DNA from 3 places in the Bradyrhizobium sp. CCBAU 53351 genome. Region 3 is predicted to be linked to each of the others. Evidence: predicted binding sites of a transcription regulator. Region 3 holds the regulator's gene; each other region holds the start of a gene.
What was found. Region 3 encodes PhoB, which activates phosphate uptake and scavenging genes when phosphate is short. Its sites were predicted from a motif close to TGTCATNNANCTGTCAT; they were not measured.

Region 1: XH83_RS01955 (DUF2794 domain-containing protein) is a predicted target of PhoB. The motif match lies at 6,126-6,142, and genes of this name have one in related genera.
Region 2: phnC (phosphonate ABC transporter ATP-binding protein) is a predicted target of PhoB. The motif match lies at 3,631-3,647, and genes of this name have one in related genera.

What each region holds. Positions count from the first base shown of each region.
Region 1 is NZ_CP030059.1:393,741-401,328, forward strand. Features, by position in the region: gene ccmB (heme exporter protein CcmB) at 84-752, opposite strand; gene ccmA (heme ABC exporter ATP-binding protein CcmA) at 1,039-1,641, opposite strand; gene acnA (aconitate hydratase AcnA) at 1,883-4,603, shown strand; gene XH83_RS01950 (thioredoxin family protein) at 4,834-5,610, shown strand; gene XH83_RS01955 (DUF2794 domain-containing protein) at 6,203-6,577, shown strand; gene XH83_RS01960 (GNAT family N-acetyltransferase) at 6,686-7,216, opposite strand; gene XH83_RS01965 (Bax inhibitor-1/YccA family protein) at 7,533-7,588, opposite strand, start outside.
Region 2 is NZ_CP030059.1:6,890,462-6,898,049, forward strand. Features, by position in the region: gene phnE (phosphonate ABC transporter, permease protein PhnE) at 1-764, opposite strand, end outside; gene phnE (phosphonate ABC transporter, permease protein PhnE) at 761-1,645, opposite strand; gene phnD (phosphonate ABC transporter substrate-binding protein) at 1,716-2,651, opposite strand; gene phnC (phosphonate ABC transporter ATP-binding protein) at 2,711-3,520, opposite strand; gene XH83_RS32790 (chloramphenicol acetyltransferase) at 3,693-4,352, shown strand; gene XH83_RS32795 (alpha-D-ribose 1-methylphosphonate 5-triphosphate diphosphatase) at 4,349-5,542, shown strand; gene XH83_RS32800 (DUF1045 domain-containing protein) at 5,561-6,259, shown strand; gene XH83_RS32805 (dihydrodipicolinate synthase family protein) at 6,378-7,316, opposite strand; gene XH83_RS32810 (methyl-accepting chemotaxis protein) at 7,444-7,588, opposite strand, start outside.
Region 3 is NZ_CP030059.1:7,069,947-7,077,534, reverse strand. Features, by position in the region: gene pstS (phosphate ABC transporter substrate-binding protein PstS) at 1-886, shown strand, start outside; gene pstC (phosphate ABC transporter permease subunit PstC) at 1,061-2,050, shown strand; gene pstA (phosphate ABC transporter permease PstA) at 2,055-2,900, shown strand; gene pstB (phosphate ABC transporter ATP-binding protein PstB) at 2,897-3,718, shown strand; gene phoU (phosphate signaling complex protein PhoU) at 3,730-4,446, shown strand; gene phoB (phosphate regulon transcriptional regulator PhoB) at 4,485-5,192, shown strand; gene XH83_RS33740 (GcrA family cell cycle regulator) at 5,265-5,777, opposite strand; gene XH83_RS33735 (aspartate aminotransferase family protein) at 6,235-7,440, shown strand; gene argF (ornithine carbamoyltransferase) at 7,440-7,588, shown strand, end outside.

The sequences.
Region 1 (7,588 bases), 690 kb from region 3:
GATAATCGTCGATGGCCGCTCAGGCAATCAGCACGAAAGCGAGGGACGAAAGTTGATCGGGGTCAAGGTCGGCCGAGTCCATCCTAATCAAGTCCATGCCGCAGGCTCGCCGCGGCTGCGAAGGGGCCGATCACGAGGCTGACCAGCGACAGCGCGCACAGGATCGAGAACGGCGCGCCGAAGGTCATCGGGCCGACGATCACGGCCTGCGAGGCCGCTACGCCGAAAATCAGCACGGGAATCGACAGCGGCAGCACCAGCACCGCCATCAGCAGCCCGCCGCGGTGCAGCGTCACCGCCAGCGCCGCGCCGATCATACCGGTAAACGTCAGCGCCGGGGTACCCGCCAGAAGCGTCAGCGCCACCGCGCCGGTCGCGACCATGTCGAGGTTGAGCAGGAGGCCGAGCACGGGGGTTGCGACAATCAGCGGCAGGCCGGCGGCCAGCCAATGCGCCAGTGCCTTGGCGGCACAGGCGAGTTCCAGCGGCGTCCGGCTCATCGTGATCAGGTCGAGCGAGCCGTCCTCGTGGTCGGCCATGAACAGCCGGTCGAGGGTGAGCAGGCTCGCCAGCAGCGCTCCGAGCCAGAGGATGGCCGGCCCCAGCCGCGACAGCAGCGCCAGATCGGGCCCCACTGCGAACGGCATCAGCACCACCACGGTCAGGAAGAACAGCACCCCGATCAGCGCCCCGCCGCCGACGCGGAGCGCGATCCGGATGTCCCGGCGGACGATGGCGGACAGGGCGGTCATGAGGTGGCCCTTCTGGCGAAGCGGCCATGGGAGTCGGGCTGGCGCTGCGGGGACGGTGCGCTCCCTCCCCCGCCTGCGGGGGAGGAGTGGGGAGAGGGGATCTCGACAACGAAGATTTCCCCTGAGGATAGAACCCTCACCCGGCGCCTTAGCCGATGCAAAGCATCGGCGTTTTTTAGGGACGGCGGCCAGGGGCCGCCTATGCCGGCCTCTCCCGCAAGCAGGGAAGGCGAGGGGACGGAGCGGCCGCCACCTGGCCGCTCGGAAAGCTGAGGGTCGGGCCGCATCACGCCACACCCCCGATCCGCAGCTCCCGCGACTCAATCCCCAACGGCGCGTGGGTCGCCGCGACGATCATGCCGCCGCGCGACAGGTGCTCGCGCATCAGGTCGCCGAACATGTCCTGTCCCGCCACATCCAGCGCGTTGGTCGGCTCGTCCAAGAGCCAGACCGGGCGGCGGACAGTCAGCAGGCGCGCCAGCGACAGGCGGCGGCGCTGGCCGGCCGACAGGAAGCCGGCGGGCAGGTGGGTGGCGTGCGCGAGACCGACAATGGCGAGGCTCTCGGCGAAGTCAAAACGCTCGCCGCCGAGAAATTCGGCCCAAAAGGTCAGATTTTCGGCCACGCTGAGCGCCGGCTTGAGGGCATCGCGATGGCCGAGATAGTGGCACTGCTCGGGCAGCGTCAGCTCGGGATCGCCGCCCGCCAGCGCGATCTTGCCTTCCGCCGGCACGAGCAGGCCGGCGATCAGCCGCAGCAGCGAGGTCTTGCCCGATCCGTTGCGGCCGACGACCGCCACGGCCTCGCCGGAGACCGCGGCGAAATCGAGCCCGGCGAACACCTGGCGGCCGCCCCGCACGCAGGCGACCCCGTGTCCGGAGAGCTGCATCTCGCCTTGTTTCAGGTCACTCAAAACCGGGCCTCAGGAAAACTTGGGGTAGCGCATGGGAATTTTTGGCTGGCGGTTGCTGCGGCACGATTGTGGCTGTGGCGGCGCGGTTAGAAAGCTTCTATAAGCCCGGAACTACTTGATGCAGCAACTCAACCTGCCCCCGCAAGCGGCCCAGCCTAGATGTGCTGACGGTGTTAAAATACCCTGCCGGGTATAACTAACAATTGGGATTTCCTACATGACCTCGCTCGACAGCTTCAAATGCAAAAAGACCCTCAAGGTCGGCGCCAAGACCTATGTCTATTACAGCCTGCCCACGGCCGAGAAGAATGGTCTGAAGGGAATTTCCAAACTTCCCTACTCGATGAAGGTCCTGCTCGAGAACCTGCTGCGCAACGAGGACGGCCGTTCGGTCAAGAAAGAGGACATCGTCGCCGTCTCGAAATGGCTGCGCAAGAAGTCGCTGGAGCATGAGATTGCGTTCCGCCCGGCGCGGGTGCTGATGCAGGATTTCACCGGCGTGCCGGCGGTGGTCGATCTCGCCGCGATGCGCAACGCGATGCAGAAGCTCGGCGGCGACGCCGAGAAGATCAATCCGCTGGTGCCGGTCGACCTCGTCATCGACCACTCCGTGATCGTGAACTTCTTCGGCGACAACAAGGCTTTCGGCAAGAACGTCACCGAAGAGTACAAGCAGAACCAGGAGCGCTACGAGTTCCTGAAGTGGGGCCAGAAGGCGTTCTCGAACTTCTCCGTCGTGCCGCCCGGCACCGGCATCTGCCACCAGGTCAATCTCGAATATCTCTCCCAGACGGTGTGGACCAAGAAGGAGAAGATGACGGTCGGCAAGAAGACCGGCACCTTCGAGGTCGCATACCCTGACTCGCTGGTCGGCACCGACTCCCACACCACCATGGTCAATGGTCTGGCCGTGCTCGGCTGGGGCGTCGGCGGGATCGAGGCGGAAGCCTGCATGCTCGGCCAGCCGCTGTCGATGCTGCTGCCCAACGTCGTCGGCTTCAAGCTGAAGGGCGCGATGAAGGAAGGCGTCACCGCGACCGACCTCGTGCTGACAGTCACGCAGATGCTGCGCAAGCTCGGTGTGGTCGGCAAGTTCGTCGAGTTCTTCGGCCCCGGTCTCGACAATCTCTCGGTCGCCGACAAGGCGACGATCGCCAACATGGCGCCCGAATATGGCGCGACCTGCGGCTTCTTCCCGGTCGATGCCGCCGCGATCGACTACCTCAAGACGTCGGGGCGCGCCGCGCCGCGCGTTGCACTGGTGCAGGCCTATGCCAAGGCGCAAGGGCTGTTCCGCACCGCCAAGTCGCCCGATCCGGTGTTCACGGAAACGCTGACGCTCGATCTCGCCGACGTCGTGCCGTCGATGGCCGGTCCGAAGCGCCCCGAAGGCCGCATCGCGCTGCCGTCGGTCGCCGAAGGCTTCTCGCTCGCGCTCGGCACGGAATACAAGAAGGCCGAGGAGCCCAACAAGCGCTTTTCCGTCGAGGGCAAGGATTTCGAGATCGGCCATGGCGACGTCGTGATCGCCGCCATCACCTCCTGCACCAACACCTCGAACCCGAGCGTGCTGATCGGCGCCGGCCTCTTGGCCCGTAACGCCGCCGCGAAGGGCCTGAAGGCAAAACCGTGGGTGAAGACCTCGCTCGCCCCCGGCAGCCAGGTCGTCGCGGGCTATCTCGCCGATTCCGGCTTGCAGAAGGATCTCGACAAGGTCGGCTTCAACCTGGTCGGCTTCGGCTGCACCACCTGCATCGGCAATTCCGGTCCGCTGCCCGAGGAGATCTCGAAGTCGATCAACGACAACGGCATCGTCGCCGCCGCCGTGCTGTCCGGCAACCGCAACTTCGAAGGCCGCGTCTCGCCCGACGTGCAGGCGAACTATCTCGCTTCGCCCCCGCTGGTCGTCGCCCACGCGCTCGCGGGCAGCGTTACCAAAAACCTTGCCGTCGAGCCGATCGGCGAGGGCAAGGACGGCAAGCCGGTGTACCTCAAGGACATCTGGCCCACGACGAAGGAAATCAACGCCTTCATGAAGAAGTTCGTGACCTCGACGATCTTCAAGAAGAAGTATGCCGACGTGTTCAAGGGCGACGCCAACTGGCGCAAGATCAAGACGGTCGAGAGCGAGACCTATCGCTGGAACATGTCTTCGACCTACGTGCAGAACCCGCCCTATTTCGACGGCATGAAGAAGGAGCCGGAGCCGGTCACCGACATCGTCGAGGCGCGCATCCTCGCCATGTTCGGCGACAAGATCACCACCGACCACATCTCGCCGGCCGGTTCGATCAAGCTCACCTCGCCCGCGGGCAAATATCTCAGCGAGCACCAGGTGCGTCCCGCCGACTTCAACCAGTACGGCACGCGCCGCGGCAACCATGAAGTGATGATGCGCGGCACCTTTGCCAACATCCGCATCAAGAACTTCATGCTGAAGGGCGCCGACGGCAACATCCCCGAAGGCGGCCTCACCAAGCATTGGCCCGACGGCGAGCAGATGTCGATCTACGACGCCGCGATGAAGTACCAGCAGGAGCAGGTGCCGCTGGTGGTGTTCGCCGGCGCCGAATACGGCAACGGCTCCTCGCGCGACTGGGCTGCCAAGGGCACGCGCCTGCTCGGCGTGCGCGCCGTGATCTGCCAGAGCTTCGAGCGCATCCATCGCTCCAACCTGGTCGGTATGGGCGTGCTGCCGCTGACCTTCGAGGAAGGCACCTCCTGGTCGTCGCTCGGCCTGAAGGGCGATGAGAAGGTCACGCTGCGCGGCCTGCAGGGCGACCTCAAGCCGCGTCAGAAGCTGACCGCGGAGATCGTCTCCGGCGACGGCTCGTTGCAGCGCGTTTCGCTGCTCTGCCGCATCGATACGCTGGACGAGCTCGACTACTACCGCAACGGCGGTATCCTGCACTACGTGCTGCGCAAGCTCGCGGCCTAAGCGCGGATTTGTGAACGGTGGCTCACTGCGAAGTGAGTAGAAGGTTAAATGAAGGCGGCCTATCACAAGGCCGCCTTTCATGCGTTTGCGGCACGTTCGGATGGGCCCGCGCGGCGGAAAACGGTCCTTGGGCGGTTATCTGGACGGATGAAGTATCGTGCCCCGTAAGACTACGGTGACCATCAGGCGATAAGATCCCCCTCCACGAGTGACGGTGTGTGACGTTCGACATGACAACAATGACGGCTTCTCATCTGGTTTCACGTTGGTCCGGTGCCCTCTGGTCGAGTGCTCTCGGCCTTTGTGCCATCGTCGCCGTCGTCGTTCCCGCCTCTGCCGATCCCCGCGCCGTTGTCGAATTGTTTACCTCGCAAGGCTGCTCCTCCTGTCCGCCCGCCGACCAGATCATCGGCGATCTCTCCAAGGATCCGTCGATCATCGCGCTGAGCATGCCGATCGATTATTGGGACTATCTCGGCTGGAAGGACACGCTGGCGGATTCGCGCTTCTCTGCACGACAGCGTGCCTATTCGAAGATGCGCGGCGACCGCGAGGTCTACACCCCGCAGGTCGTGGTCAACGGCTCCACCCATGTCATCGGCAGCGACCGTACCAGCATCGAGAATGCGATCGGCAAGACCGACAAGGGTGTGGGCGTGATGAGCGTGCCGGTGACGATGTCGCTCGCGGGCAAGCAGATCAACGTCTCGGTGGCCGCGAGCAAAGAGCCGGCCGTCTCGCATGGCGAGGTCTGGATCTGCTCAATCGCCAAGTCGGTCCCGATCGCAATCACCCGCGGCGAGAATCGCGGGCAGCAGGTCACCTATCACAACGTGGTGCGCAACCTGCTCAAGGTCGGTGACTGGACCGGACGTTCGGAAAGCTGGACGGTGCCGATCGAGAATTTGACGCGCGACGGCGTCGACGGCGCGGTGGTCTACGTCCAGGACGGCAGCCGCGAGCGGCCGGGCCCAATGCTCGGCGCGGCATACACGTCGCTGCATTGAAGTAAGCACAGCATCTCGGCAATTGTTGCTCGTCATTCCGGGCGCGCGAAGCGCGAGCTAGGGTGCGCAATTGCGCACCTTAGAATCCATCTATCCATGGACAAGCTGAGAAATGGATTCTTAGATGCGCAATTGCGCATCGTAGTTCGCGCCAAGAGGCGCGCCTCGGAATGGCAGCGCGCCAGCAACATCCCGACACAAACAAAAAAGGACCAACTTGCGTTGGCCCTCCTTGTCGTGCGTACAGACCCGATCCTGTTCGACCCCGGGGGGCTGGGGGCTGAGGAATCCGGAACCGAAAGGACCGGGTCAACGCACATGAATCTTTTCGCAGTGCAGGGCGGCAGTCGCTAGGCGGAAAAGCGGCGAGACTATGATTCCTTCTAACGATCCCGTGACGGTTCGCCGCGACAAAGTTCCACCTTTGCGTGTGCCCGGCATCGCACCTGATTCGATCGGTTGAATGGGGGGGGGCGAGTTCCATCAAGAGCCTTGCGGCGAGAGACGGATGGCGCAATCATACCATTGTCATGATCCGGTTCCGGGGACGGTTCGCGGACGGGGTTCAAGTCGTGCGATGAGGAGGCTCTCCATGAGTCTGATGTCGGAGGATGCCGATCCGAGCGAGCAGCGCGCGGCGGCGCGCCCCGCCGCTGCGAATGCGCAACAACTGAGCCGGGTGACGTTCAACCGGCTCGAGCTGCACCGCATTCTCAATCTCTACGGCCGCATGGTCGCCGACGGCGAGTGGCGCGATTACGCCATCGACTTCCTGAAGGACCGCGCGGTGTTCTCGGTCTATCGCCGCGCCTCGGAAGTGCCGATCTATCGCATCGAGAAGGATCCGCGGCTGGCGCGCAAGCAGGGCATGTACAGCGTGATCTCGGCGACGGGCCTGATCCTGCGCCGCGGCCACGAGCTCGAGCGCGTGCTGCTGGTGATCGACCGGAAACTGGCAGTGGTGTAGCCACTGACCCCGTCGCCCGAAGGGAGCGAAGCGTAATCCGGGGCCGTTGTACCAGCGGATGGACCTGTCCCGGATTTCGCTTCGCTCCATCCGGGCTGCAAGAGCTTCCTACTGCCCCGGCACCGTGCTCGCGCCCTCGCCGAGGTCGCGCTGCATCATCACCGTGTCCAGCCAGCGGCCGAATTTCAGCCCGACATTGCGATGCGTGCCGATCATCTTGAAGCCGCCCTTGGTGTGCACGCCGATCGAGCCGGCATTGGCGGAATCGCCGATCACCGCGATCATCTGGCGAAAGCCGCGCGCCTCGCATTCGGCGACCAGCCGCTCCAGCAGCGCTGAGCCGACGCCGCGGCGATGGAAGGCGGGATCGAGATAGATCGAGTTCTCGACCGTGAAGCGATAGGCCGGCCGCGGCCGGTAGGCGCCGGCATAGGCATAGCCGGCAACGCGGCCGTCGAGCATGGCGACGAAATAGGGATAGCCGCCGTCGACAAGCGCGCGATAGCGGCGCGTCATCTCCGAGAGGTCGGGCGGCTCCAGCTCGAACGTGGCGGTGCCCTCGCGGACGGCCTGCTGGTAGATGGCGGTGATGGCGGGAAGGTCGGCCTCGGTTGTGGGCCGGATGTCTGCTGCGGTCATGGGGCGAAGATTAAAGCGTTCCCGGGACGGCTGGAAGGGGCGAACGGCCTTTCCACGTCGTCATTGCGAGCGAAGCGAAGCAATCCAGAAATGCATCTGCGGAGGGACTCTGGATTGCTTCGCGGAGTTCGTAATGAAGGGAAAGGCATCACTTGTAGCCCGGATGGAGCGCAGCGAAATCCGGGACAGGTGTATCGGCTGATGCCACGTTCCCGGATTGCGCTGCGCTTCATCCGGGCTACGGGAACGGTGCTCCCGGCCAAACAAAAACCCCGGCCTTTCGGCCGGGGTTCGTGTCGTTCGCTCTGTCAGTCGCTTAGTCGCGCTGGCCGAGCAGCTGCAGCAGCAGCGTGAACAGGTTGATGAAGTTCA
Region 2 (7,588 bases), 180 kb from region 3:
ATCAGGATCAGGAACGACACTTTCTGCCATTCCAGCACGCGGATCTGCTCGGCGAGCTGGAGGCCGATACCGCCGGCGCCGACGATGCCGATGATGGTGGCCGAGCGCGTGTTGGATTCGATGAAATACAGCACCTGGCCGGCGATGACAGGCAGCACCTGCGGCAGCAGGCCGAAGCGGATCTCGTGCAGCGGGCTGCCGCCGGAGGCGCGGATGCCCTCGACCTGCTTCTGGTCGGCGCCTTCGATCGCCTCCGAGAACAGCTTGCCGAACGCTCCGAAATCCGACACGGCGATGGCGAGCACGCCGGCGAACGGGCCGAGCCCGACGACGTTGATCCACACCAGCGCCCAGATCAGCGTGTCGACGCCGCGGATCGAGTCGAGAAAGCGACGGACCGGAAAGCGCAGGATGTTCGACGGCACCACGTTGCGCGCGGCCAGCAGGCTGACCGGCAACGCGAAGATTGCGGCGAGCGTCGTCCCCAGCAGCGCGATCGACAGCGTCTCGCCGAGCGCTTTCAGATAGATCGGCAGCGAGGAGCCGGGATCAGGCGGGATCATCATCAACGTGATCCAGCCGAGCTGGCTGAGGCCCGCGAAGAATCGCGACGGCGAGAAGTCGAGATCGACGAGGCCGTAAACGAGTACCGCAAAGGCCGCGACGATCATCGCGGGTATGGCGAGCCGCGCCGAGGCGGGCCGGTCGAACACATCAGGATAGCGCGCGCGAAGCGCCCGCGGATCGACCTCGTGCGGCGTCACGTCCGCGCCTCCTTGCCGAACAGGCGGCCGCGCAGCCAGCTGGTGGTGATGTCGATGATGAAAACCGCGATGATGATGGTGAGCAGGATGGCGCTGACGTCCGAATAATAGAATTTGCGGATGGCTACGACGAGCTCCTGGCCGATGCCGCCGGCACCGACGAACCCCATGACGGAGGCTTCGCGGACGTTGATCTCGAAGCGCAGCAGTGCGTAGCTGGCATAGCCCGCCGTCACCTGCGGCACCACCGCGAAGCGCATGCAGGACAGCCAGCTGGCGCCGGTGGAGCGGATGCCCTCGACCGGCTTCATGTCGGCGTTCTCGACGATCTCCGAGAACAGCTTTCCGAGCGCGCCGGTCGAATGGATCGCGATCGCGAGCACGCCGGCCATCGGACCGAGCCCGAAGGCGATCACGAACACCAGCGCGAAGACGATGCCGGGAACGGTGCGGGCGAATTCGAGCAGGCGCCGGACGACGAAGCGCAGCCAGGGCGCGGGCGAGGTGTTCTCGGCCGCGAAGAAATTGAGGCAAAATGCGACAGTCGCGCCGATCAGCGTGCCGACATAGGAGATCAGCAGGGTCTCGCCCAGCATCTTCAGCCATTTGCGCCAGCCCCACAGCCACTCGCCGACATCGGTCCAGACGCGCTGGCCGCTGTCGAGCGTGAGGATGCGATCGAAATAGCTGACGAAATTGCCGAAATACGTGAACAGCGTGCGCAGATTCACTTCCGCGCCGATCGCGGCGAGAACCAGCGCCGCACCGAAGATCACGATTCCCAGCAGCAGGCGGAGCCGCTTGCGCCCGACCGCCCGGCGATAGGCGGCGTCGAGCACGGCGAGCTGCTGGGCGGGGAGGATCGAAACCGCTGTCGTCATCGGCTTGAGATGGTCCCGTCGAAGAAAGAGCCGGGTCCAGGGACCCGGCTCAGGTGCGTTGTCCCGATACTCAGGACGCCTTCTTCTTACGCAGCGCGTCGACGAACTTGATCAGCTCGATCGTGCCATCCCAGTCCTTGGTGGTGGCGTGGTTGAACCCCTTCTTCTGGCCGTCCTGGAGGCGATCGAACGCCGCCTTGTCCTTCGCCGGCGCGTCGAAAAAGGCCTTCGCGATGGCCGCCTTGGCGTCATCAGGCAGGTCGGAATTGTAGGCGTAGGGACCGTTGATGATCGGCGCCGACTTGTGGATGATCCGGAAGTCGTCCTTCTTCATCGCCGAGCCGTCGGCATTCTTCAGCATGCCCTTGGTCAACATCTGCGCCAGCGTCGAATCGTCGTCGGTGGTCCACTGGTTGGCCGCGACGTCGACCGTTCCTTGCGACAAGGCCAGCATCGCGTTCTCGTGGCTGCCGGTGAAGACGACCTTGCTGAAATAGCCCTCGGCATCGTGGATGCCCATCTTGTCGAGCTCGAAGCGCGGCACGTTGTTGCCGGAGGTCGAGTTGGGATCGACGAGGCCGATGTTCTTGCCCTTGAGGTCGTCGATCTTCTTGTAGGCGCTGCTCGCCTTGACGAAGAACACCGAATAGTAGCCGGTGGAGCCGTCAGCGTTGATGTCGTTGGCGAAGGCGTCGGTCTTGACGCCGGTCAGGCGGGCACGCGCGAACGAGGCCGAGCCGTAGCTGGCGATGTGGATGTTGCCGGCGCGCTGGCCTTCGATCACCGCGGCATAGTCATTGGCGATGCGCAGCGTGACCTTCACGCCCAGCTCCTTCGAAAGGTAGCTCATGAACGGCGCCCAGCGCTCGGTGACGCCGGAAGCGTTCTCGGCCGGGACGACGGCGAAGGTCAGCTCGGGATATTTTGCCTTCCAGTCGTCGGCGGAGGCGGAGGCCGTGAACGCAAGCGCGGCGGCGCCGGCGAGAACCAGTCTGCGAGTGAACATGTTACCCTCTTCATCGGTTGGGGTCGGTTGACGCAAAGATTTGCAACTAAACGAATGGATCAGGCGGCCGCGGCCGTTCCGAGCGCGGGCACGCCAGCGGGCGCTGGCACGGGCATCGCGCCCATGACGTCGGCGGCTTCGAGATCGTAGAGCTCACGGGCGACGTGGTCGGTCAGCGCGGACGGCGCGCCGTCGAACACCACGCGCCCCTGCGCCATGCCGATCAGGCGGTCGCAATAGCTGCGCGCCAGATCGAGCGAATGCAGGTTGCAGAGCACCGTGATGCCGAAATGCTTGTTGATGCGCAGCAGCGCATCCATCACGATCTTGGTGTTGCGCGGATCGAGCGAGGCGATCGGCTCGTCTGCAAGGATGATGTCGGGCTGCTGTACCAGCGCACGGGCGATCGCGACGCGCTGCTGCTGCCCCCCGGAGAGCTGGTCGGCGCGCTGCGCGGCGAGTGAAGCGATGTCGAACTGCTCGAGCGCCGACATAGCCAGCGCCTTGTCCTGCTCCGGCCAGGTTTGCGACAACGAGCGCCAGGCCGGCATCGTCGCAAGCCGCCCCATCAGGACATTGGTGAGGACATCGAGCCGGCCGACCAGGTTGAACTGCTGGAAGATCATCGCCGAGCGCGCCCGCCATTGCCGCAGCTCCTTGCCGCGCAGCGCGGTGACGTCGATGCCGTCGAACAAGATCCGTCCCTCGGTCGGCGTCACCAGGCGGTTGATGCTCCGCAGCAGAGTCGACTTGCCGGCGCCGGACCGTCCGATCACACCGACGAAGCCGCCGGGGGAGATTTGAAACGAGGCGTCGTCCACCGCGGCTTTCGCGCCGAAGCGACACGTCAGACCATCCACCACCAGCATGCAAGGCTCCAGATTAGCTGGGGCCCACCGCTAACGCCGGCGCTTAACACTTGTGTGACAGATGCGTTGCGATGCGGCGATCCTACACACCTCATCCCCTGTCATCGCCGCGTCATGACACCGTCATCAAGCCGATCGAAGAGGAACGCCCGCCTCGCATTTCGGATTCACCATGGCCGCCAAAGCGCTTTCGGTCCTGCCGACCATCGATCCCTCGGCCAAGCTGCACGAGACCCGGCTCGGCGCCTACACCGAGGTCGGCGCGCGCACGATCCTGCAGGAGGTGGCGATGGGCGATTACTCCTATGTCGTGAACGACGCCCAGATCACCTACACCACCATCGGAAAGTTCTGCTCGATCGCGGCAATGACGCGGATCAATCCCGGCAATCATCCGATGCACCGCGCGACGCAGGCGCATTTCACCTATCGGTCCAGCGCCTATTTCGAAGGCGAGAGCGACGATGCCGATTTCTTCGACTGGCGGCGGCAGCATCACGTTCATATCGGCCACGATGTCTGGATCGGCCACGGCGCGATCGTGCTGCCGGGCCGCGACGTCGGCACCGGCGCGGTGATCGCGGCCGGCGCTGTCGTGACCAAGGACGTTCCGGCCTACACCATCGTCGCCGGCAATCCGGCCCGCATCGTGCGGCGGCGGTTCTCCGAGGACGTCGCCGGAAGGCTCGCGCGGCTCGCCTGGTGGGACTGGGATCACGACAAATTGCGTGAAGCGCTGCCCGATTTCCGCAAGCTCGGGATTGAAGATTTCCTCTCGACGTATGAAGCACAGGCAGCTTCCCCTGCAAGCAAGCAAAGCGCGGTCGCGTGACAGACATTTTCCTTGAAGGCGGCCGGGCCCTGGTCGGCACTGAAATCGTCGAAACGTCATTGGCGGTGTCCGGGCAGGACATCGCAGAAGTGGGCGCCTCGCGCGGCCGGACCCGGCTGGCGATCGACGCCCGGGGCCTGCTGGTGCTGCCCGGCATCGTCGACCTTCACGGCGATGCCTTCGAGCGCCAGATGATGCCGCGCGCCGGCGTCGACTTCCCGATCGACGTCGCGCTCGCCGACAGCGACCGCCAGGCGATCAGCAACGGCATCACCACCGTATTTCACGCCACGACCTGTTCGTGGGAGCCGGGCCTGCGCAGCAGCGACAATGCGCGCGGGCTGATGGAGGCGATCGAGCGGCAGCGCCCGCAATTCGCCGCCGACACCCGCTTCCATCTCAGGCACGAAACCTACAATCTCGAGGCCGAGACCGAGATCGCACAATGGCTCAGCGAGGGTCGTGTCGACCTGTTCGCCTTCAACGACCACATGGACGGCACGGTCGCCGACATGGCCAAGCCGCGCAAGCGCAACCGCATGGTGGAGCGCACCGGGCTGTCGGGCGAAGAATTCGACCGGCTGGTCGAGCGCGTGGTCTCGCGTGCCGACGAGGTGCCCGCTTCGGTGTCGCGGCTGGCCGCCACGGCCCGCGCGGCCGAGGTGCGGATGCTCTCGCACGATGACGCGACGCCGGCGATGCGCCGGGAGTTTCGCGAGCTCGGCGCCGACATCGCGGAGTTTCCGATCAACGAGGAAACGGCGCAGGCGGCGGCGAGCCATGGCGACGCCATCGTCTATGGCGCGCCGAACGTCGTGCGCGGCGGCAGCCACACCGGCTGGACCAGGGCCTCCGACATGATCGCCAAGGGGCTCTGCTCGGTGCTGGCCTCTGACTATTATTATCCCGCGCAGCTGCTCGCCGCGTTCCGGCTCGCTGCCGATGGCGTGCTGCCGCTGACGAAAGCCTGGGATCTGATCTCGGCCGGGCCCGCACGCGCGACCGGCCTTGTCGATCGCGGTGTGCTCGCCGAAGGCCGCCGCGCAGATATCCTGCTGGTCGACGACGGCGTGCCGCTGCGGCCGCGGCTGATCGCGGTGATCTCGGGCGGCAAGCTCGTGCATCTCACCGATGCGACACGGCTGCTCACCGCGGCAGCGACGCCGCGCGAGGCTGTCGTTGCGGCGTAAATTGGTTATGCTGAGGCAATGACAGGTTTTCCCCGCTACGCGATCTATTTTGCCGCCGGCAGCGACAGCGCCCTCTCCCGCTTCGGCGCCGAGTTGCTTGGCTATGATGCCTATACCGGCAGCGAACTGGGCTTTCCCGCGGACGCAGTGCGCGTCGCCCCGGACTGGCGCGACGTCAGCGCCGATCCCCGCAAATACGGCTTTCACGGCACGCTGAAGGCGCCGATGGCGCTGGCATCAGGCAAGACCGAGGCCGAGTTGATGAACGCATGCGCGGCATTCGCCGGCAAGGCGCGGCCCCTCCCCCTGATCCGGCCGGTCGTCGATTCCATCAGCGGCTTCATCGCCGTCATTCCGGCCGAGCCGGTCGATGCGCTGCAGCAGCTCGCCGCCGATTGCGTCCGCGAATTCGATTCGTTTCGCGCCGAGCTGACGGCCGAGGACCGCGCACGGCGCAGACCCGACAAGCTGAGCGAACGGCAGCGCGACCATCTCGACCGCTGGGGCTACCCTTACGTGATGGAAGAGTTCCGCTTCCACATGACGCTGACCGGGCGGTTGGATGCGGAACGGCGCGGGCCGATCCTGGAGATGCTGGGAGCGCGGTTTGCGACTCTCGAAATCGAGACGCTCGAAATCGACCGCATCGCGTTGTTCAAGCAGGATGATGCGAAGGCAAGATTCCGCATCATCGGCGAATGGGTCTTGGCGCGTTAGCCGAGATCTCCCGGCAGGCTCCGTCATTGCGAGCGCAGCGTAGGAATCCAGAGTCTTTCCGCGGAGTCAGTCTGGATTGCTTCGTCGCAAGGGCTCCTTGCAATGACGGTGGAGAGGCTTACTTCCCCCACCTGAGTGCCAGCGCATCGCGCTCTTTCGCCAGCTCCAGCAATCCCGCCCTTGCCGCCGGATGCAGCGGCTGCAGCGGGTGGCGCACGGCGTCCGATTTGATCACGCCGCCGGCCTGCATCATGACCTTGCAGGCGATCAGGCCGCATTGACGGTTCTCGTAATTGATCAACGGCAGCCAGCGTTCATAGGCGGCCTTCGCCTTCTCGCGGTCACCGGCGAAATAGGGATCGACGATCTGGCGGATGCCGTCGGGATAGCCGCCGCCGGTCATCGCGCCGGTGGCGCCGGCGTCGAGATCGGCGAGCAGCGTGATCGCCTCCTCGCCGTCCCACGGGCCCTCGATGTCCTTGCCGCCCGCCTCGATCAGGCTGCGCAGCTTGGCCGCGGCGAAGGGCACCTCGATCTTGAAGTAGCGAATGTTGGAGAAGTCGTGCGCCAGCCGCGCCAGCAGCTCGACCGACAGCGGCGTGCCGGCCACCGGTGCGTCTTGGATCATGATCGGAATGTCGATCGCGCCCGAGAGCACCTTGAAGAATTCGACGATGCCTTTCTCGGGCACGCGGAAAGTGGCGCCGTGATAGGGCGGCATCACCATCACCATGGCCGCGCCCGCCGCTTCGGCCTGCTTGCTGCGCGCGGCGCAGACGGCCGAGCTGAAATGGGTGGTGGTGACGATCACGGGAACCCGGCCCGCGACATGCTCCAGCACCGCATGCATCACGGTCTCGCGCTCGGCATCGGTGAGCACGAACTGCTCGGAGAAATTGGCGAGGATGCAGATGCCGTTCGAGCCGGCGTCGAGCATGAAATCGATGCAGCGGCGCTGGCCCTCGAGATCGAGCTCGCCGCGCTCGTCGAAGATGGTGGGCGCGACCGGAAACACGCCGCGATAGGGGCGCTGGGCCTTGTGTGGGGTGACCGGCATCGAATTCTCCATCCCTGATGTCTTACGTCTGTCGCCGCAAATGTGATGCTGCGGCACAGATGTACCCGCCGAGCGGATCGGCGGCAATGCCGAACGCACGACGTCAGGATGGAAGAATGAGGCGGAACTACGCGGTCTTCACCGCGCCCAGGAAGCCCTCGACCGCGACGCGGAGACGATCGGCGTCGGCCGACATTTTCTTGACGGATTCCGACAACACCGTGCCGGCGTTGCCGGTCTCCTGGTTGAGCCTTGCAACGCTGCCGATGGTG
Region 3 (7,588 bases):
CTACAAGAAAGAGACCGGCAATGGCCTGAACTACCAGTCGATCGGTTCCGGCGGCGGCATCAAGCAGATCCAGGCCAAGACCGTGACCTTCGGCGCCAGCGATGCCCCGCTCAAGGCCGAGCAGCTCGAGAAGGACGGCCTCGTGCAGTGGCCGATGGTGATGGGCGCCATCGTTCCCGTGGTCAACCTCGAGGGTGTGAAGCCGGGCGAGCTGGTGTTCGACGGCGAGACGCTGGCCAACATCTATCTCGGCAAGATCACCAAATGGGACGACGCTGCGATCAAGAAGCTCAATCCGAGCGCGAAGCTGCCCTCGGACGCCATCACCGTGGTCCGCCGCTCGGACGGTTCGGGCACCACCTTCAACTTCACCAACTATCTCTCCAAGGCCAGCGCGGACTGGAAGAGCAAGGTCGGCGAGGGCACCGCGGTCGAGTGGCCGGTCGGCGTCGGCGCCAAGGGCAATGAAGGCGTGTCGGGCAACATCAGCCAGACCAAGAACTCGATCGGCTATGTCGAGTACGCCTATGCCAAGCAGAACAAGCTGACCTACACCGGTCTCGTCAACAAGGCCGGCAAGCCGGTGCAGCCCACCGTCGAAGCCTTCCAGGCGGCCGCCTCCAACGCCGACTGGGCCAAGGCGCCCGGCTATTACGTCATCCTGACCGACCAGCCCGGCGAGAAGTCGTGGCCGATCACCGCGGCGACCTTCATCCTCATGCACAAGTCCGCGACCGACAAGGCGGCCTCGCAGGAAGCCATCAAGTTCTTCCGCTGGGCCTTCAAGAACGGCGGCAAGGCGGCTGAAGAGCTCGACTACATCCCGATGCCGGACAGCGTCGTCCAGCTGATCGAGAAGACCTGGGCTGCCGAGATCAAGAGCTAAGCGCTCTCCTCTCGTGTCCCGACGCGCTGCAACGTGAAACGTTGCTGCGCAGAGCCGGGACCCACAAACGCTAGGCCCCGGATCGGCGGCGCACCGCTACGCGCTGCACCGCATCCGGGGCACAAGACCAACAAAAAAGTGTAGTCTTTGGTACAGGGGATCGGCGTGGCAGAAATGGCCGTTCAGAGCGATGTAATCGACGACGCCGGACCGTATGACCGCGCCAAGGCCTTGAGCGCGTTCAAGCTCGGCGACGTCACCTTCTACTGGATCACGCGGCTGTCCGCGATCTCGGTGCTGCTCATTCTCGGCGGCATCATCATCTCGCTGATCGTCGGCGCGTTCCCGGCGATCAAGGAATACGGCCTCTCCTTCCTGTGGACGCAGCGCTGGGCGCCGTCCGCCGATCCGCCGGTGCTCGGTGCGCTCGGGCCGATGTACGGCACGCTGGTCACCTCCTTCATCGCGATGCTGATCGCCATTCCCGTCGGCCTCGGCATCGCCATCTTCCTCACCGAGCTCTGCCCGCAATGGCTGCGCCGCCCGATCGGCATGGCGATCGAGCTGCTCGCCGGAATCCCGTCGATCATCTACGGCATGTGGGGCTTCTTCGTGCTGGGGCCGTTTCTGGCCAACACCTTCCAGCCCTTCATGATCAGGATCTTCGACGGCGTCCCCGTGCTGGGCGCGATCTTCGCAGGTCCCCCGTCCTATCTCAGCCTGTTCAACGCCGCGCTGATCCTCGCCATCATGGTGCTGCCCTTCATCACCTCGATTTCGGTCGACGTGTTCAAGACGGTGCCGCCGGTCCTCAAGGAAGCCGCCTACGGCGTCGGCTGCACCACCTGGGAAGTCGTCCGCAGCGTGGTGATCCCCTACACCCGCGTCGGCGTCATCGGCGGCGTCATGCTGGCGCTGGGCCGCGCGCTCGGCGAGACCATGGCGGTGACCTTCATCATCGGCAACTCGTTTCGCATCTCGTCGTCGATCTTCGCCCCGGGCACCACGATCTCGGCGGCGATCGCCTCCGAATTCGCCGAGAGCGACGGCCTGCATCAGTCCGGCCTGATCCTGCTCGGCCTCTTGCTGTTCGTGCTGACGTTCTTCGTGCTCGCGGCGGCGCGGCTGATGCTGATGCGGCTGGAAAAGAAGGCGGGGAACTAGCGCCATGAATCCGATCTATTCACGCCGCCGCCGCAAGGATTTCATCATCCGCGGCCTTTGCTTCGCGGCTGCCGCCTTCGGCGTAACCTGGCTCGCGCTGATCCTGATCACGCTGCTCTACAACGGCGTGGCGGGCCTGAACGTTCAGCTCTTCACCGCGGACACGCCTCCGCCCGGCTCGACCGAGGGCGGCCTGCGCAACGCCATCGTCGGCTCGATCATCATGACCGTGCTCGGCGTCGGCATCGGCGCGCCGCTCGGCCTGTTCGCCGGCACCTATCTCGCCGAGTACGGCCGCAACGACAAGCTGACCTCGGTGATCCGCTTCATCAACGACATCCTGCTCTCGGCGCCCTCGATCATCATCGGCCTGTTCATCTACGGCGCGGTGGTGGTGCCGATGCGCGGCTTCTCGGCCATTGCAGGCGCGCTGGCCCTTGCCGTGATCGTCATCCCGGTCGTGGTGCGCACCACCGAGGACATGCTGCTGCTGGTGCCGAACCCGCTGCGTGAAGCCGCCAGCGCGCTCGGCCTGCCGCGCTCGCTGGTGATCAAGCGGATCGCCTATCGCGCGGCGCGCTCCGGCCTCATCACCGGCGTGCTGCTGGCCACGGCGCGCGTCGCCGGCGAGACGGCGCCGTTGCTGTTCACCGCGCTGTCGAACCAGTTCTTCAGTCTCGGCCTTGACAAGACGATGGCGAACCTTCCGGTCACCATCAACAACTTCGTGCAGAGCCCCTACGCCTATTGGAAGCAGCTCGCCTGGAGCGGCGCCCTGCTGATCACCCTGACCGTGCTTGCCCTGAACATTGGCGCCCGCATCATCGGCGCCGAGAGGACTGCAAAATGAGTGAAATCTCTGTTTCCGTCAGCGCGCCGAGCGTTCACCCCGGCTCGCAGCCGCTGCCCGAGGCGCCAGCCAAGGTCACCGCGCGCAACCTGAATTTCTACTACGGTGAGCACCACGCGCTGAAGAACATCAATCTGGCCCTCGGCGCCAATCGCGTCACGGCCTTCATCGGCCCGTCGGGCTGCGGCAAGTCCACGCTGCTGCGCATCTTCAACCGGATGTACGACCTCTATCCGGGACAGCGCGCCACCGGCCAGCTGTTGCTCGACCACACCAACATCCTCGACCCCAAGCTCGACCTCAACCTGCTGCGTGCCCGGGTCGGCATGGTGTTCCAGAAGCCGACGCCGTTCCCGATGACGATCTACGAGAACATCGCCTTCGGCATCCGCCTCTACGAGAAAATCTCGAAGTCCGAGATGGACGACCGGGTCGAGAAGGCGCTGCGCGGCGGCGCGCTGTGGAACGAGGTCAAGGACAAGCTCAACGCCTCCGGCCTGTCGCTGTCCGGCGGCCAGCAGCAGCGCCTCTGCATCGCCCGCACCGTCGCGGTGCGGCCTGAAGTGATCCTGTTCGACGAGCCCTGCTCGGCGCTCGATCCGATCTCGACCGCCAAGGTCGAGGAGCTGATCCAGGAATTGTCCGAGAACTACACGATCGCGATCGTCACCCACAACATGCAGCAGGCGGCGCGCGTCTCCGACAAGACCGCCTTCATGTATCTCGGCGAGCTGATCGAGTTCGACGACACCAGCAAGATCTTCACGTCGCCGAGCGATCGGCGTACGCAGGATTACATTACCGGCCGGTTCGGCTGAGGAGACGCAACATGGGTTCTGAACATACCGCAAAGGCTTTCGACACCGACCTCCAGGAGCTCACCCGCCTGGTCGCCGAGATGGGCGGAATCGCCGAGCGCATGATCGTCGATTCCGTCGGTGCGCTGATCCGCCGCGACGTCGCGCTCGGCCAGCGCGTCGTCACCATCGACGCCGATCTCGACGCACTGCAGAAGCGCATCGAGGAGCGCGCCGTGCTCACCATCGCCCGCCGCCAGCCGATGGCGGTGGATCTGCGCGAGATCGTCGGCGCCATGCGCGTTGCGACCGACCTCGAGCGCATCGGCGATCTCGCCAAGAACATGGGCAAGCGCGTCGCGGCGCTGGAGACCGACTTCCATCCGCTCAAGCTGTTCCGCGGCCTCGAGCACATGACCGACCTCGTGCAGCAGCAGGTCAAGTCGGTGCTGGATGCCTATGCCGCGCACGATCTGCCGGCGGCGATGGCGGTGTGGAAGGGCGACGAGGAAGTCGACGCGATCTGCACCTCGCTGTTCCGCGAGCTCCTCACCTACATGATGGAGGATCCGCGCAACATCTCGTTCTGCATCCATTTGATGTTCTGCGCCAAGAACATCGAGCGGATCGGCGACCACGCCACCAACATCGCCGAGACCGTGTTCTACATGATCGAGGGCCAGGCGATCACCGACAAGCGGCCGAAGGGCGACATGACGACTTTCGCCACGACGGTTCCGAATACCTGAAGACTTGAATAGCTGAAGACCTAAGGAGCGACGACACCATGGGCGCACGCATTATGGTGGTTGAGGACGAGGAAGCTCTCACCGAGCTTCTGCGTTACAACCTCGAAGGCGACGGCTATGACGTCGAGACGGTGATGCGCGGCGACGACGCCGACACCCGCCTCAAGGAGCACATTCCCGACCTGATCGTGCTCGACTGGATGCTGCCGGGCCTCTCGGGCATCGAACTGTGCCGGCGCCTGCGCACCCGGCCCGAGACCAAGCAGCTGCCGATCATCATGCTCACCGCGCGCGGCGAGGAGAGCGAGCGGGTGCGCGGCCTTGCGACCGGCGCCGACGACTACATCGTCAAGCCGTTCTCGGTGCCGGAGCTCTTGGCGCGCGTGAAGGGCCTCTTGCGGCGCGCCAGCCCCGAGCGGCTCGCCACAGTGCTGGCCTATGGCGACATCGAGCTCGACCGCGACAAGCGCCGCGTGGCGCGCTCGGGCCGCCCGATCGATCTCGGCCCGACCGAATATCGGCTTCTGGAGTTCTTCCTGGAGCATCCCGGCCGCGTGTTCTCGCGCGAGCAGCTGCTCGACAGCGTCTGGGGCCGCGACATCTATATCGACGAGCGCACCGTCGACGTCCATATCGGCCGCCTGCGCAAGCTGCTCAATCTCGGTCGCGAGCAGGACCCGATCCGCACCGTCCGCGGCGCCGGCTACGCGCTGGATGACCGCTTTGCGAAGGCTGAGCAGACGTAGGACCTGCTTCCGTAATCCAACAAAAAGCGCGCCAGCTGGCGCGCTTTTTCGTCTCGATGCCTGAGACCGTGTTTACCGCGGGCCCGGCTTCGCCGGTGCGCGCCGGCGATCCGCTGCCGGCTGATACGCCACGCGCGAATGCTGGGCGCAGTAGGGCAGGCCGGACAGCGCCTTGCCGCCGCAGAAGAAGAAATCCGGGCTCGAGGGATCGCCGACCGGCCAGTGGCAAGTCGCCTCGTTAAGCTCGAGCAGCGACAGCCGCTGGCTCATCGGCACCACGTTGTCATAGGTGACCGGTTCGGCCTCGACCTCGACCTCGAAGGCCTGCGCCAGTGCGGTATTGCCGCGCGCAATGGGGCGGGTCACCCGCATCATGTGCTGCGCCGGGCGTGCCTTGCGCGGCCGCGGCGCGGCCGACGAAGGGCTCTTGGCGCGGCCGGACAGGCCGAGCCTGTGCACTTTGCCGATCACGGCATTGCGGGTCACATTGCCGAGCTCTGCTGCGATCTGGCTGGCCGACAATCCGGCCTCCCAGAGCTTTTTCAGCTGCTCGACGCGATCGTCGGACCAGGTCAAAACCGTCATTGCACCCTTTCCCTCGCTGCGCTTCTGCCATCCTGGCGGTCCGTGCGGCGAATGCCTAAGCCTCAAAAACCCGTGCCGTCAGAATCCCTTAAGGCTCGCCGGGCGCGCTACTCGCGCCCGAACGTTTACGCCGGTACATGAGGACTCTTGGGATCAGAACTGTTGCACGAGATGTCGTATCTGACAGCCCAAACGCTACAATATGGCGTGACTCACGCGCAAGAGTCCGCCGACTCGCTTCCACATGTTCCGTGGTGTAAAACCCGCAAAATCGCCACCGCAAGACTACGGAATCTGCGTTTCCCGAGGCTTTCGGGCGGCATTGACACCCGTTTCACCAGGCCTAAGATAGTCCCGCGTGCCGCCCTTAAAAGGCGGCACGTTTCGTTTTCCGGGCCGGTCAATGGTGCGTTGCGCAATGCACGCCTCACACCGTCCGCAACATCAAGTGACCGTCATGACTAACAGCGTAGCGCCGCATTTGCTCCCCGTTTTCGCCAGGGCCAACCTCGGTTTTGAGCGCGGCGAAGGCTGCTGGCTGATCGCGACCAATGGCGATCGCTATCTCGATTTCACCTCGGGCGTTGCTGTAAACGCGCTCGGCCACGCCCATCCCGCGCTGGTCAAGGCGTTGCAGGAGCAGGCGACGAAGCTGTGGCACATGTCGAACCTGTTCCAGAGCCCGGACGGCGAGAAGCTCGCCGCGCGCCTGTGCAACGAGAGCTTTGCGGACTTCGTGTTCTTCTGCAATTCCGGCGCCGAAGCGCTGGAGGGCGTGATCAAGCTGGTCCGCCATCATCACTTCTCCAAGGGCCATCCGGAACGTTACCGCATCATCACCTTCGAAGGCGCGTTCCACGGCCGCACGCTGGCAACCTTGGCTGCGACCGGCTCTGCAAAATATCTCGAAGGCTTTGGACCGCCGATGGACGGCTTCGACCAGGTGCCGCATGGCGACCTCGAAGCCGTCAAGAAGGCGATCGGCCCCAACACCGCCGGCATCCTGATCGAGCCGATCCAGGGCGAGGGCGGCGTGCGCTCGGCACCTCCCAATTTCCTCAAGGCGTTGCGCCAGCTTTGCGACGAGAAGGGCCTGCTGCTCGCCTTCGACGAGGTGCAGACCGGCATGGGCCGCAGCGGCGATCTGTTCGCCTATCGGCGTACCGGCGTCACGCCTGATGTGATGTCGCTGGCCAAGGCGCTCGGCGGCGGCTTCCCGATCGGCGCGGTGCTGGCGACCGCGGATGCGGCGGCCGGTATGGGGCCGGGCTCTCACGGCTCGACCTTCGGCGGCAATCCGCTGGCGATCTCCGCGGCCAACGCCGTGCTCGACGTCATGCTCAAGCCCGGCTTCTTCGACCACGTGCAGAAGATGTCGCTGCTGCTCAAGCAGAAGCTCGCCTCCGTGATCGATCGTCACCCCGACATCGTCAGCGAAGTGCGCGGCGAGGGCCTCCTGATCGGCATCAAGGCCGTCGTGCCCTCGGGCGATCTGGTGGCCGCCTTGCGCGACGAGAAGCTGCTGACCGTCGGCGCCGGCGATAATGTCGTGCGCTTCCTGCCGCCCCTGATCGTCACCGAAGCCGAGATCGAGGACAGCGTCATCAGGCTCGAGCGTGCCTGCACCGCATTGGCGGCCGGCCAGACCAAGCGGGCAAGCTGATGAGCAAGTCCCCGAAGCACTTCCTCGACATCAACGAGCTCCCGCTGTCGGAGCTCAAGCGCATGCTCGCGGCGTCGAGCGCCATGAAGGCCAAGCAGAAGGCGCAGCAGCCGGTGCGGCCGCTCGAAGGCAAGACGCTGGCGATGAT